Regions from separate parts of the Clostridium subterminale genome, predicted to be linked through region 3. Evidence: riboswitches for the same ligand, from Rfam matches in the RefSeq annotation. Region 3 holds a riboswitch; each other region holds the start of a gene.

Region 1 (3,554 bases), on a different contig from region 3:
CTTTGCCTGTGCTTTCTACCCCACCAGATAATAAATCAGTTATTAGTTTTGCAGTATTCTTAAATTCCTTTTGTCCATTAGTATTAAATATAGAAGTATCTGTTACTTTAGTTTTAAAAGTTATTTCCTGCTCATCTTTAATTTCACTAGGGAAATTATATCTTAGAGTTTTAGTGGCTTCATCATAAACATAATCTGACTCTTTTGCTTGATTTCCATTAATCATAACGGATTTAGGAACAAATTCTTGTCCTTCCTTTATAACATCTGTAACATAGGCATTGGGAAGGGTCATTTTGTTTTTATTAACTACTATCTTCCATGTAATTTCTCTAGCAACATAGTTATAGTCTTTACTAGATTTATTTATAACTTGGCTCTGTACTTTCTGTGTGCCTTGGTAGGTGGAAGGTTTTATATTATCGCCAGTTAATTCAGCAACATTATAATAGGTCTCATTCCTATTTCCTGCATAAACCTTAGGGTCTGTTACTTTTGTTTTAAATCTTATTATATAGGTTTCATTAATATCTTTACCAAAGGTATAGGTTAGTGTTCCAGTTTTTTCTGCATCGTTTACTTCTGGTACATAGTTAAAGCTTCCTCCTGGAACATCTTTATCTATAGTAGCAGAACCATCTACATACTCTTGTCCTAATTTTATTTTATCAGTGAAAATTGGATTTTTTATGGTTCCGCTGTTCCAGTTAATCATAACTTCCCAAGTTATTTCTCCTGTAGCTGGGTTATATCCTACTCCTTGCTTAGAAATAACGTTACTAGGTACGTCAACTCCCTTTTCATCTAAAGCGTTACCTGGAACCCCTTCTCCTGTAATAGTTGCCTTATTATTATAGGTTTTCCATTCATTAGAATTAAATATATCATCAGATACATCTGTTGAAAATTCAATTTTATGAGGTTCATTAATAGCTGTTGGAAAAGTGTAGGTGAATTTTTGTCCATTTATAGTATAATTGTCGTTAGTTGGATTTCCATCTATTTTTACGCTACCTTGTGTAACAGTTAATCCACTAGGTATATCATCTGTAACTACAGCATTGGGAATGCTTAGAGCATTGTTATTTACATAAATAACCCAATTTATTCTCTTTGTTGCTGCATCATAGTTTCCATCTTTTCTAATGAAGTCTGTAAAAATACTAACTGATGCCTCATTAGAATCTACACTAGTTCCATCATGATTAAAGATTGCTTTATTATATTCATATATTGTAGCTCCTTCACTTTCAAAAACTTTTGGATTTACTACCTTAGTTTTGAAGGTAATTACTTGATATGTGTCTATAACACTTGGAAAGCTATAAGTTAATTTTTTATTGCTATAATCATAGTTATAATTTGCTTCATCTGCATTAGCTCCATTTATGGTAACAGAACCTGGTATAAATTCTTGTCCCTCTGGAATGTTGTCCACAATTTCAGCATTATTAACCTTAACTCCTTCTGAATTAGCAATTACCTCCCAGGTAATCTCATTTTTAGAAGGGTCATAACTTCCTTCCTTCATAACAGAAGCATCAGGAATTTCAGGTTGCTCAAAATTCACATTAACTATAACTGGTGAAGAATTTCCTCCAATTTCAAATTTAATAGGGACTGGATTATCTCCTCCTATTTGATCAGGATCAAATTGAGTATCAATATAAAAGAATCCTGAAACATTGGAATTATTCTCAGCAAATTCAGTAAAAGTAATGGTAACATTGCCATTGGTTTCTATTTTAACATTTGCAATTGTATCACCATTATCAAGTGTAATAGGGAAATTTAGTGTACTTATTATTTGTATTTCCTTAGGTATTTTAATTGTATAAATATCACCTTTTTTTACTGTACCCTGATTTGGTACAGTAAATTTATAAGTTAGTTTAACTTCTTCATTCTTACTTATTGGATTTGATGACTCATTTATAGGTTTACCATCGCCATCAGTTAAAGTTACTTCAGTTATAAATGGAAAATTACTTGTAATATCCATAGCATCAGCTTGTGCTATAGGAATAATATTAAAAATTTGGCAAACTGCAATAGCTAAAGCCATAAAAACAGATAATCTCTTCTTTAGTTTAGACCTAAGTTTAAATTTCATTTTCTTCATAATCTTCCTCCTTAATAAATTTTTACAAACAAAAAACCGACCCCATGCCAATCTTATATAAATATAAGATTGGTTATAAAGGTCGGTTGCACCACTAACTCCGTATATACAAAGTGCCCAAATTAGTATATACTTCAATGTTTCCTTATAACTTTTAGTAAATTATATTCAATATTTTGTGGAATAAAATTAAATCAATATATGCTTCTCTTCATTTTAGTATAAAAATAGATAGTTTCTTCTTTGGCTTAGGGGTAGGTTTAAATTTTATTTTCTTCATAATCTTCCTCCTTAATGAATTTTTACAAACAAAAAACCGACCTTAAATTAATAACGGTCGGTTGCACTACTAACTCTGTATATACAAAGTGCCCAAATTAGTATATACTTCAATGTTTCCTTATAACTTTTAGTAAATTGTATTCAATATTTTGTGGAACAAAATTAAATCAATCTATGCTTCTCTTCATTTTAGTATAAAAATAGATAGTTTCTCCTTTAGCTTAGGGTAGGTTTAAATTTTATTTTCTTCATAATCTTCCTCCTTAATGAATTTTTACAAACAAAAAACCGACCTTAAATTAATAACGGTCGGTTGCACTACTAACTCTGTATATACAAAGTGCCCAAATTAGTATATACTTCAATGTTTCCTTATAACTTTTAGTAAATTGTATTCAAAAATTTATAAACAAATCCAAATCATTTAATATCTATTATTATTTAACATACTTTATTAATTAAGTATAACTTTATATTTAGTATTTGTCTATACATTTTTTACTTTTATACTAATATTTCCTATACTCAGTTTTTAAATTTTAAATATAATATATAAATATAATGCAATTATTTTTAGGTTGAGCGCTACTCTAATTCCTTATTCTATCCATTTATTAAATACAGCCCCATATAACCTATTTAATTTATATTGCTTTACAAGAAAATCTCTATTAAATTTTTCAACTTATATAACAAAAACCGACCCTACTAATCTTATACCTATCTACGTTTGATTATAAAGGTCGGTTACACTACTAACTCCATATATATATATTATGCGCCCAAATTAATATATACTTCAATGTTTCCTTAAAACTCTTACTAAATTATATATGCTATTTCATATGAGAATATAGCATATATAATTGTATCAGTCAATAAATTAATTACATAAAATACATAATTATCTATAAATATTATCAAAAGTAATATATGTTTGTTTATTGTTTTAACGTATAATATCTTATATATTAACAATGTTATGATTCATATCTAAAAAATAATAGGCATGAAACATTGATAACTCAAGCTTCATGCCTATTGAAATTTTATAATATTATAATTAGGGGATAATTATAATTATTAACTTAATTATTCTACTACTAAAGTAGCTTGCATTGTTTGACCTTTTCTTATAAATTCTATAGGA
Region 2 (3,554 bases), on a different contig from region 3:
GTTATGTGTTATCAAAAGGTGGATCTCTTAGTGAAAGCCTTAAACAAGATTATAATGAAATAATCAACAAAGTAGCAGATATGTACTTTTACGCATTTGGTATTGAAAATGAAGACTATAAAAAAAGTCTTGCTACTATTTTAATAGCAGCACTAGATGGTATTGCAATGCAATATTCCCTTGGGGTATTAAAGCAGGAAGATGAAAAGTTTAAGGACACCTTTGTTAATTTTTTTGTAGAAAGCATTCCTGCATTTATGCAAAAAAAATAAACTCTAAGCTAAGTTACATAAAACAAGGATACTTGTAATCTCTACACAGTACCCTTGTTTTTACTATTATTAAAAGAAATAGTATCCATCCCCACCTAGTTTTTTAGCTTTATACATTGCTCTATCTGCTTCTAATATTAGTTCATCAATATCATTAGCCTCATCGGGTAATATACTAATACCTATGCTTAAAGATATTTTTATTTGCTCTTCTTTACAATATAAAATTTCAGTACTATTATTAATTCTGGAGGCTACAGCTTCGCAATCATGGTAACTCTTTATAGAATGTAGCAATATTAAAAATTCATCTCCACCAAATCTAGCAATTATATCCCCATTTCTAGTAGATTCTTTTAATATTTTAGCTACATGAATGAGAACCTCGTCACCTTTTTTATGTCCATATGTATCATTTATATATTTGAATTTATCAACATCTATAAACATAAGCCCTAAAAGACTATTATTTCTTTTAGCATTATTATAAAATTCATCTGCCATTTTATAAAATAATGTTCTATTTGCTACACCTGTTAGTCCATCATAATAAGCTAATTTATTAATAGTTTTTTCCTTTTCCTTTAATTCTTTATTTAAAATATATAATTCATTCACATATTTTTTTAGTTGATCGATACGTAAAAATTGATTAGTCACATCAATAAATTCAATAAGTATAAAATTCAAATTATCTTTCTCTATTCTACTTATCTTTAAATTTAAATTTTTATTATTACTTAGCAAATCTTTATGCATTGCTGCTGAAAAAAATATTTTTCTTCCATCATTGACTATGCACTTCATTGTATCTTTAAAATAACCTTTATTCAGACTTGGAATAATATCATATATACAGCTATTTATTACCTTATCCTCACTAATATGAGTTAAACATTCCATATAGCTATTCCAAAATAAAACTTTTAAATCTTCGTCTAATATTATTATTCCTTCATCTATACTATCTAATATATTATATAAAATTCTATCCACAGAAATCATCTTCTATCATTCCTACTTTATTTAATAATTGACTTAATGAACTTAAAGTAAGATTAATTATTATAGCACCTGCTATTTCTGAATTGTCTATTTTAAAGGTTATATATAGCATCAAAATATGCTCATACTCTTTGCTCTTTATATTTTTTTCAAAATCTACTTTATTAAATACGTTAACTTCTGGTAAAGTATAATTTAATCTTAATTTTAGATAATTTCCTATTTCTCCAATTATTGAATTTAATATTATATTACCAATTTCCTTTATAATATCAAAATCTATATCAGTAAAATTCATATTACTTAGTTGATTTTCATCATTTTCATTTAAACACAGGTCTATAAATGTTCTCATTTTATCTGCTGGAAATATTAAACTTGCCTTTCCTCTCAGTTCATCTTCAAATGCTATAGAGGATACCATTATAGTTCCTTGCATTACTTGTGGAAGATAATCATCTATTGCTATTGTTTTTTCATTTAAACTTAAAATTTTCAAATTTGGTACATTTAATAATATTTTTTTATTTATTATTTCAGACAGTATACTCGCTGATTTACCAACACTTATATTAAATAACTCTTTTAATATATCTTCTCTTTCTACTCTATTATTCATTTCGAACATTCCTTATTATCTCACATATAGATTTGGCTTTTTCTTCAGTAAAGGGCTTGTTTATAAATTCTATTACCCCATATGATTCTATTTCTTCTTTTATACTTTTTTGAACATCTGCAGAAACTACAATTATTTTTGCATTAGAATCATACTCATTTATTAGTTTTATCAGTTCTCCTCCATTTAATTTAGGCATTAATAAATCCACAAATGTATAATCAGGTTTAATACTTTTGTACTTTTCTAATCCTTCTTCTCCATCCTTTGCAAAATAAGTGTTTACACCATCTAAATATTTTACAATTAAGTTACCTATTATTTTTTGAGAAAAAGTAGAATCATCAATAATTAAAATATTCATTTTTACATATACCTCCTATGTTTAGTTATGTAATAATTCATCAAATATAAAATTAAAACCCTATATTCATAAAATTATGAATATAGGGTCGGTTGCATCACTAACTCCATACATATAAGATGCCCAAACTAAATATGTATTTCACAGTTTCCCTTGTATTTTAATCCAATTTAAATTATAACATTTAAATATTATCATTTAATATAAACTGTTTCAATAGTTATTTATCTTAATTTTCAAAGTTATACTTTAATTGGGTTAGTTGACTAATCTTTTATTTGCTCATGCATGTGTCATTTTTATAATGAAAACTCTAATTGATAATCTCTTGTGTCATTTTCATATAGTTCTTGATTTATTTCCTCCGCTTCTTTACATCCTATTGAAAAATAAAAAGCAATTGTTTCTTCAGCAGAACCTGCACAAATATAAATTTTATCTGCTTTCCACTCTCTTGCAACATTTGCAGAAAGTATGAATAACCTTTTGCCTATTCCTTTATTTCTACATTCTAAAGTTATGAAAAGTTGATCTAATAAAACATAATTAAATTTTTCACCAAAAAATTTACGGTTAACTGTTGAAAATCCCAATAATTTGTTATTCGTATCAAAAGCACCAATGGCACTTCCACCACTTAAAATAGTTTTTTTCAACTCTCTAAGATGGTATTCATACCCATTTGGCCAATCACAATCATGATAATTGATTTCCACTAATTTACGGTTTCCATCCACCTCTCTCCATGCCTTTCCTATATATTGAGATGGATTCATTTTGTTTATATGCTCACATTCTCCTAATTCTAATTTTCTATATATAACATTTGACATACTTTTACCTCCCCATATTTATGTATAGTAACCTTGACTATATAATACTTTGAACTCTTTAGAAATTACCTTTTTCTATTAAGTTCTTTACAATAACTCTACTTTTTCATCTTTTATTTACATAATACACATATTCAAGTAAAAAGCCAATAACTCAAGCTTTAATGCTTGAATTTATTTTTCCTGCATACTTTAGTAAAATCTTCGTTTTCGATTAAAGTTTTATTTTGAGTGAATAATTAACGAAGTACTATCCTAAAATAGTATTGATATAGGTAACTATATGTTTTAATAATGCTTGTCTAAAGGTAAATTCCTGCATTCAAAGTGATTTTATTAAAATTTTGAATTTAATCATATTCACCTTTAGATTAGATTTACACTAATTTTAATGATAATTTCAAAATAAATTATACTTTCAAATTATTTATTTTATAGGACATTTATGTAAAGGTGTCCAT
Region 3 (3,554 bases):
AAATTTAGCAGCTCAATCTAAGTCTTATAGTAGTATTAGCTCAGGACTTAAAATACAGACTTATAGAGACAATCCTAATGCTAAGGCTAAGAGCGAAAAGTTGAAGTTAGAGATTAGAGGGCTTCAAATGGCTACTAGAAACATTCAAGATAGTGTAAGTCTTATGCAAACTATGGATGGTGGTATGCAAAATATAAGTGAGTCTTTACAAAGGGCTAGAGAACTTATGGTTCAAGCTGGAGGAGCTACTACGGAGGAAGATAGAGCCATTATTCAAAAGGAAATAGACCAAAATCTAGAACATATAACTTTTACCGCTAATAATACAGAAATGAATGGTGTAAAGCTGTTAGCAGATAAAAATAATCCAGGTGATACAGTTGATCTACTTATTGGAGCAACTAGTGGAGAAGTAATTAAACTACCAACACGTAATTTTACATCTTCAGGATTAGGACTTGTGAATGTTGATGGTAGCAATAAGATAAGTGTGGACAACATAGATGATAGTTTAAATCGCTTAGATGATGCCATAAATAAGTTGAATTCTGGAAGAGGAAAGTATGGAGCTCTAAGTAATAGAATGGAGTCTACAGTGGATTATGCCAATGAAATATCTGGTAAAATCGAGGGAGCAGAAGCTATCATTACTGGAACTGATGTAGCATTTGAAATGATTGAGTATTCTAAAAACTCAATTCTGGTAGAATCTGGTATGGCGATGATGGCTCAAACGAACCAATTTCCAAAGGATATTTTGCAAATATTAAGCAATGTATACCCTAATAAATAAAAAAAGTAATTTCATGTAGCAAATAAGGAATTTTAAGCAAAAAATAAATAATTTTAAGTATAAATGTTGAATGAAAGAAAAATATAGTATATAATGCAAATATGTGAAAAATTTAATACGCAAAACTCACGAAAGTTAGTGACGCAAAGCTATAGGGGCTAAGCCTTAGGGGATGCCAGCCAGTTGCCAAAGAGTAAGTACACTTTTTGTTTTAGGTATTATAGAAGTAAATAATACTTTTATTCTAACCTTTTGTAATTTAAAGCTACTCTTTTTGAGTAGCTTTTTATTGTGTGAAATTTCTGATTTTTCATAAGAATTGCAATAAATTTTATGGAGTATATTATATTGTAAACATTTACTAGATTTGTGTTTTACAATTAATATTTATATAAGGTTATATGCAACCAATATTATTTGAAGTTTATCAGTATATGTTTTACTAATGATGAAATTTGTAGAATTATTTCTATTAAAAGTAAGGTTAAAGTATGTAAGAATAAATAATAATTCATGTAACTAACAAAAAAAGAAGGGAATTTAAAGTTTATGTCTAATTTATAAACGATAAGTATGTTCTTATAGGATGTGGAGGTATAAAATGTCGCAAAATGAAGTATATGGGTTGCTAAAAAAATCTATGAACGTAACCGTAGAGGCTAATAAGGTTATTGCTAATAATATAGCAAATGTAAATATGAAAGATTATAAAAGGTATTATGTTCCCTTTGAACAGGTTATGGAAGAGTCAACAGCTAGTGGTAAGTTAAAAATTACAAATGAAAAACATATAGGAATGAGAAGTAAGGATGTACAAGTTAAAAGAGATGACAGTACGTCTATGAGAGAAGATGGAAATAACGTGGATATTGAAACTGAAATGACAAGTCAAGCTTCTAATACCATGATGTATGAATCGTTAGTTAGATTTGCCAGTGGAAAAATAAACAGTACAAGTAGAGTTATAAAAGGAGGGAACTAAAAATGGAGGCATTTAGGGGGTTAAGAATTTCAGCTAGTGGGCTTACAGCAGAAAGATTAAGAATGGACACTATATCATCTAATATTGTTAATGCTGGGACTACTAGAGGAGAAGATGGAAAACCCTATGTAAGAAAAATAGCTGTGTTTCAAGAAAATTTAAAGGAAGCTTACAATAGAAGCACTGGAAAAGTAGAGAATAAGCTAAATGGCATTAAAGCAGTAGGCATTGTAGATGATGAATCAGAGCTTACTAAAGTATATAATCCAAGTCATCCAGATGCTGATGAAGAAGGATTTGTAACTATGCCTAATGTAAATATCTCAAATGAAATGGTAGAGTTAATTGCATCAAGTAGAGCTTATGAAGCAAATGTCAATGCAATGAATGCACAAAAGAGTATGTTTTTAAAAACTTTAGAAATAGGTAAATAATAGGATAGGAGTAGTACTTTATGATAAACAGTTACATACCAAACGCAACAATCTTTCAAAATGAATTACAACAAATTTATGGGGTAAAAGAAAGGGATACTGAGGAGAATAGCTCTTCAAATGGCACAGGTTTTGCAGTTATAATGAAGGATGAGTTACAAAAAGTGAACGATTTGCAGGTGGAAGCAGATAATAATATAAAAGGATATATTGCTGGAGAAAAAAGTATCAATGAAGTAGTGTTAGCCACAGAAGAAGCATCTATGTCCTTAGAGCTTGCTATTCAAATAAGAAATAAGCTGGTTGATGCTTATAAGGAATTTAATAATATGCAAGTATAATGGAGGTAAGGATTAGATGAGTAAGCTATCGGAGCTAATGAAGAAGATAAAAGATAAGTGGAATTCCATGTCGAAAACTAGAAAGATAGCTTTAGTGATAATTTCAGTAGTGACAGTTTTAGCAATAGGAACCCTACTTTATGTATCACTTAAACCAAAGTATACAGTTTTATTTTCAAATATGGATTCCCAAGATTCAGGAAAGATTATAGCCAATTTAGAAGGCAAAGGAACTAAGTACAAAATAGAAGGAAATTCAATCTTAGTTGAAAAGTCTCAAGTAGACAAGTTGAGAATGGAAATGCTGTCAGAGGTGCAAATAACAGAAGGAAGTCAAGGATTTGAACTTTTTGATAAAGGTAGCATAGGAGCTACAGATGAAGAGTCAAGAATAATGTATCAAAGAGCACTTTCTGGAGAATTAGAAAGAACTATAAAGGGATTTGAGGAAGTTGAAGCAGCAAAGGTAAATTTAGTTTTACCTAACAACTCAGCCTTTGTAACTAAACCAGCTCCTGCCAGTGCTTCAGTAACAGTAAAGTTAGTGCCAGGAAATGAACTTTCACCAGAACAAGTTAAGGCTATTGTGCACCTAGTAACAGGCAGTGTGGAAAACTTAGATAAGGAAGATGTTACAATAGTATCAGACAATTTAAAGTTATTAACAGAAGGTTTATTTGATAATGAAAAAGGAACTCAGGCTACTAGCACAGAAAACCAAATTGATTCAACTAAAAAAGTTGAAAAAGAATATGAAAAGAAAATTTTAAATGTACTAGAGCCAATTTACAAAGATAATGTGAAAGTATCTGTAAATGCAGAGCTTAACTTTGATGCTGTAAAGCAGAATAATGTTACATATGATCCGAAGACTTCGGCGGTAGTAAGTGAACATATCATTAAAGATAATAGTAAAGATACTGAAAATACTTCTGGAAGTACTGTAGATAACAATATGACTAATGCACAAGATGCAGAAAAAAATACTGAAAAAGCAGGTTATT
Region 4 (3,554 bases), on a different contig from region 3:
CCTTATAAAAAAGGACTGGAAAATTCACTTGTAGATAATTTATTCGAACTTACAAATGGGAGTACAGTAGATAACTATCAATACGTAATTTGTTTTTGGTATAAATAATTTTTAATAAAAATCTCAAATATGTAACAAAAGTTACAGACCTATTATGGAAATATAGTTATAATTAAGCTATAGTAAAAATAGTTTATTTTAAATGTGTTGTTGAAAGTAAATAAAAGGTAAGTGTAATAAAATAATAATTATTTTGGGAAATATGCTAATTAAGATTAAATAATAGGTTTGGAGGATTTGTTATGAAGAGAAAGATAATTAAGATCCATGAGGAAAAGTGTAATGGTTGCGGATTATGTGTTAATGCTTGTCATGAAAAAGCTATAGAACTAGTGAATGGAAAGGCAAAGCTTGTTAGTGATATATATTGTGATGGATTAGGTGATTGTTTACCTAATTGTCCTACAGCAGCTATAGAGATTATAGAAAGAGAAGCAGATGAGTATGATGATGATGCAGTAAAGGCAAGAATTTTAGAATTGGATAATAAACCTAAAGAAATTAAAGATAATCACATAAATAAAGAAGAAAAACTTCCATGTGGATGTCCTGGAACCATGGCTAAAACCATTGAGAGAAAACCAATAATTGCTATGGAAACTATGCCTAAGAAAAGAGAGAGTACTACTGAAAATAACTCTGAACTTATGCAATGGCCAGTGCAATTGAATTTAATAAATACTAGTGCACCATATCTAAATAATGCTAACTTATTAGTAGCAGCAGATTGTACAGCTTATGCTTATGGAAATTTTCATAGAGACTTTATGAAAGATAAAATAACAGTAATAGGATGTCCAAAACTTGATGACAATGAACATTATAAGAATAAATTAACTGAAATACTTAAGAAGAACAATATAAAGAGTATAACTGTAGTTAGAATGGAAGTACCATGCTGCTCAGGAATAGTTTCAGCAGTTAAAAAAGCAATGCTTGCTTCAGAGGTAATTGTACCTTATACTGAGATTACTATTACAAGTAATGGTAATATTATAAAGTAAGTAATAGATTCATAACTTATATGTTTTAAATATTATTAGATACGTGAAGGAGTTACCTTGAAACTTTTGTGGAGAGGTAACTTTTTATTTTTTTAAATATTATAATACTAGGGATATGTTGACAATAATAACATAAAAAGGTAATATAAATATGTGAATACATTATTTGTAAATCTATAAATGTTATTCTTGAATGGGTTCTTTTGAATAAATAGAGTAAGTAGTTTACCTATTCCAGTTAAAGTATTCATATTTAATAGTTTATTGAAATTATTTTATGTGAGAAAGGAAATTAAAAATAATGAAAAAAGAAAAAAGAAAACAACATAATAAGGACATTTTAAAAAAAATATTTAAGTATACAAAAAAAACATTGTGTTGTGCACTAATTATATTATTGTTTACGATTGTAATTCAAAGCTTAAAAATAAGAGTCGATAAGGAATATGTACCAAGTATACTTGGATATACTTATTTAAATGTATTATCAGAAAGTATGAATCCAGAGTTTTACTCACAGGATTTAATAATTGGGGCTAAGATAAAAGATACATCTAAACTTAAAGTTGGGGATGTTATTACATTTAAAGTAGGAAACATGTTAGTAACACATAGAATAGTTGAAAATGCTGAAGATGGAACTACCTTTACTACTAAGGGGGATGATAATAAAGCCAATGATGAGAAACAGGTAAGTGCTAGCCAGATAATATCTAGGTATTGTTTCAAAATACCTAGATGTGGATTTATAATAAGTAAAATACAAAGTATTCAATTTTTAGCTTTGGCTTGGATAATAATTATGTACTATATTATAAAGGAAATATTTAAAGAAGTTAAGTTGCTTAGAATAAAGAAAAAAAGTATTGAATAGTCAACTTCATTATTAATATTATTTAAAATTTAATTTTATATTTTCAAAAGGTTTATAAAGGGAGCGAAGAAGTATTCACTGTATATGGTCACTTAGTGAATATGGAGTTAATAGTGAATCCACACCATTATATAATAAATATTATATTTTATGGGAGGAATTTAAATTGAAAACTAAAATTAAAATTGTGTCATTATTAATGGCAGCGGCAATTACGACAGGGGTAGGAGGATATGGTACTTATGCTTATTTTACTGATAGTGATTCATTAAAAAATGAAGTAAACATTACAATGGGTAAATTAGATGTAAAAGCATATTGGGCTACAGATGCTAATGCCGATAGTTGGAGGGCTACATCGAAAGTTACAGAAGTAGTTGACAAAGATGGTGGAAAGACATTAAGCTTTGAAAATGTTAAGCCAGGAGATACTTTCGAAAGAGACATAATAGTTGCTAATTATGGAACTTTAAAAGCAGATACAACAGTGGAATTTAATCCTAAATTAGTTGATGGGTTAAAACTTGAGATGGTAAACTTCACTTCTCAACATGGTCATGCACAAATAGATCCAAATGTTCCTAATAGAGTATATGAAAATGGAATGGAAGTTAGAGATTTTATTAAAATGACAGTTAGAGTTACTGTTCCTACAAATGCAGGTAATGATTGGATGGAAAAACTTATTAATACTGATGCTCAAGAATTTGTAAAAGTTGGAGCACATCAAGTAATAGAGCAGTAAAATATAATAAAAGAAAATATTTATAATATTATTGTGACTTAATTATAGCATATAATATTATAAATCATAGAGCTATCTTAAATTGATCAACTTCATATAATGTTGAACTAATTTTAAGATAGCTCTTTATTATTGTAGAAATATTTACAAACTTTAAAAAGTGGTAATATAAAATTAATGGAATAAAATGATAATATAATGTATAGTAAATATAACGATGAAAAAATCCATAGGGAGGAAAGAGATACCTATGTCAAATTCAATAATAACCAAGAAAGCATTAGCTAAATCTTTAAAGGAATTAATGAATTCTACATCTTTAAATAAAATATATGTTAAAGATATAGTTGATAACTGTGGACTAAATAGACAAACATTTTATTATCATTTTCAAGATATATACAATTTATTAGAGTGGATTTATGAAACAGAAGCGGTGGAAAGTATATCACAATATAGAAGTTATAGCACCTGGACTGATGGATTTCAAAAGATTTTCAACTATATAGAAAGCAATAGAAGATTTTGTATGAATACTTTAAATTCCTTAGGAAAAAATCATCTAGATTTATATCTTTACACAGTTACTTATGATTTAATTATTGGAGTAGTTAATGAAGTTTCCAAAAATATGAAGGCTACAGAAGATAATAAGAAGTTTATTGCAAATTTTTATACTTTAGCTTTTACAGGCTTGGTAATTCAATGGATGAATGGTGGAATGAAGGAAGATTCTCACACGATTATTGAAAAGTTAAGTGAATTAGTAGAAGGTAACTTTATGAGAGCACTAGAGAGATATGAAAAGGATGCATAATAACTATATCCATCATGCATCCTTTAAAACTTATATATTCTTTAAAGCATTAGT

Evidence for each region. A riboswitch is a leader RNA that binds a small molecule or an ion and turns the genes downstream of it on or off. The one in region 3 is predicted to bind cyclic di-GMP.
Region 1: another riboswitch for cyclic di-GMP. It lies ahead of ABDZ93_RS06295 (SpaA isopeptide-forming pilin-related protein); the one in region 3 lies ahead of flgB (flagellar basal body rod protein FlgB).
Region 2: another riboswitch for cyclic di-GMP. It lies ahead of ABDZ93_RS17240 (response regulator); the one in region 3 lies ahead of flgB (flagellar basal body rod protein FlgB).
Region 4: another riboswitch for cyclic di-GMP. It lies ahead of ABDZ93_RS14200 (TasA family protein); the one in region 3 lies ahead of flgB (flagellar basal body rod protein FlgB).

What each region holds. Positions count from the first base shown of each region.
Region 1 is NZ_BAAACI010000002.1:94,286-97,839, forward strand. Features, by position in the region: gene ABDZ93_RS06295 (SpaA isopeptide-forming pilin-related protein) at 1-2,122, opposite strand, end outside; cyclic di-GMP riboswitch class II at 2,194-2,275, opposite strand; cyclic di-GMP riboswitch class II at 2,449-2,530, opposite strand; cyclic di-GMP riboswitch class II at 2,703-2,784, opposite strand; cyclic di-GMP riboswitch class II at 3,137-3,223, opposite strand; gene ABDZ93_RS06300 (S1C family serine protease) at 3,497-3,554, opposite strand, start outside.
Region 2 is NZ_BAAACI010000008.1:154,225-157,778, forward strand. Features, by position in the region: gene ABDZ93_RS17225 (TetR/AcrR family transcriptional regulator) at 1-272, shown strand, start outside; gene ABDZ93_RS17230 (diguanylate cyclase domain-containing protein) at 342-1,268, opposite strand; gene ABDZ93_RS17235 (chemotaxis protein CheC) at 1,261-1,896, opposite strand; gene ABDZ93_RS17240 (response regulator) at 1,889-2,260, opposite strand; cyclic di-GMP riboswitch class II at 2,339-2,421, opposite strand; gene ABDZ93_RS17245 (GNAT family N-acetyltransferase) at 2,560-3,093, opposite strand.
Region 3 is NZ_BAAACI010000001.1:671,910-675,463, reverse strand. Features, by position in the region: gene ABDZ93_RS03520 (flagellin N-terminal helical domain-containing protein) at 1-793, shown strand, start outside; cyclic di-GMP riboswitch class I at 902-984, shown strand; gene flgB (flagellar basal body rod protein FlgB) at 1,395-1,775, shown strand; gene flgC (flagellar basal body rod protein FlgC) at 1,778-2,209, shown strand; gene fliE (flagellar hook-basal body complex protein FliE) at 2,230-2,550, shown strand; gene fliF (flagellar basal-body MS-ring/collar protein FliF) at 2,567-3,554, shown strand, end outside.
Region 4 is NZ_BAAACI010000007.1:104,440-107,993, reverse strand. Features, by position in the region: gene ABDZ93_RS14215 (TraB/GumN family protein) at 1-108, shown strand, start outside; gene ABDZ93_RS14210 (ATP-binding protein) at 303-1,064, shown strand; gene ABDZ93_RS14205 (signal peptidase I) at 1,366-1,938, shown strand; cyclic di-GMP riboswitch class II at 1,989-2,073, shown strand; gene ABDZ93_RS14200 (TasA family protein) at 2,105-2,683, shown strand; gene dhaS (dihydroxyacetone kinase transcriptional activator DhaS) at 2,934-3,500, shown strand.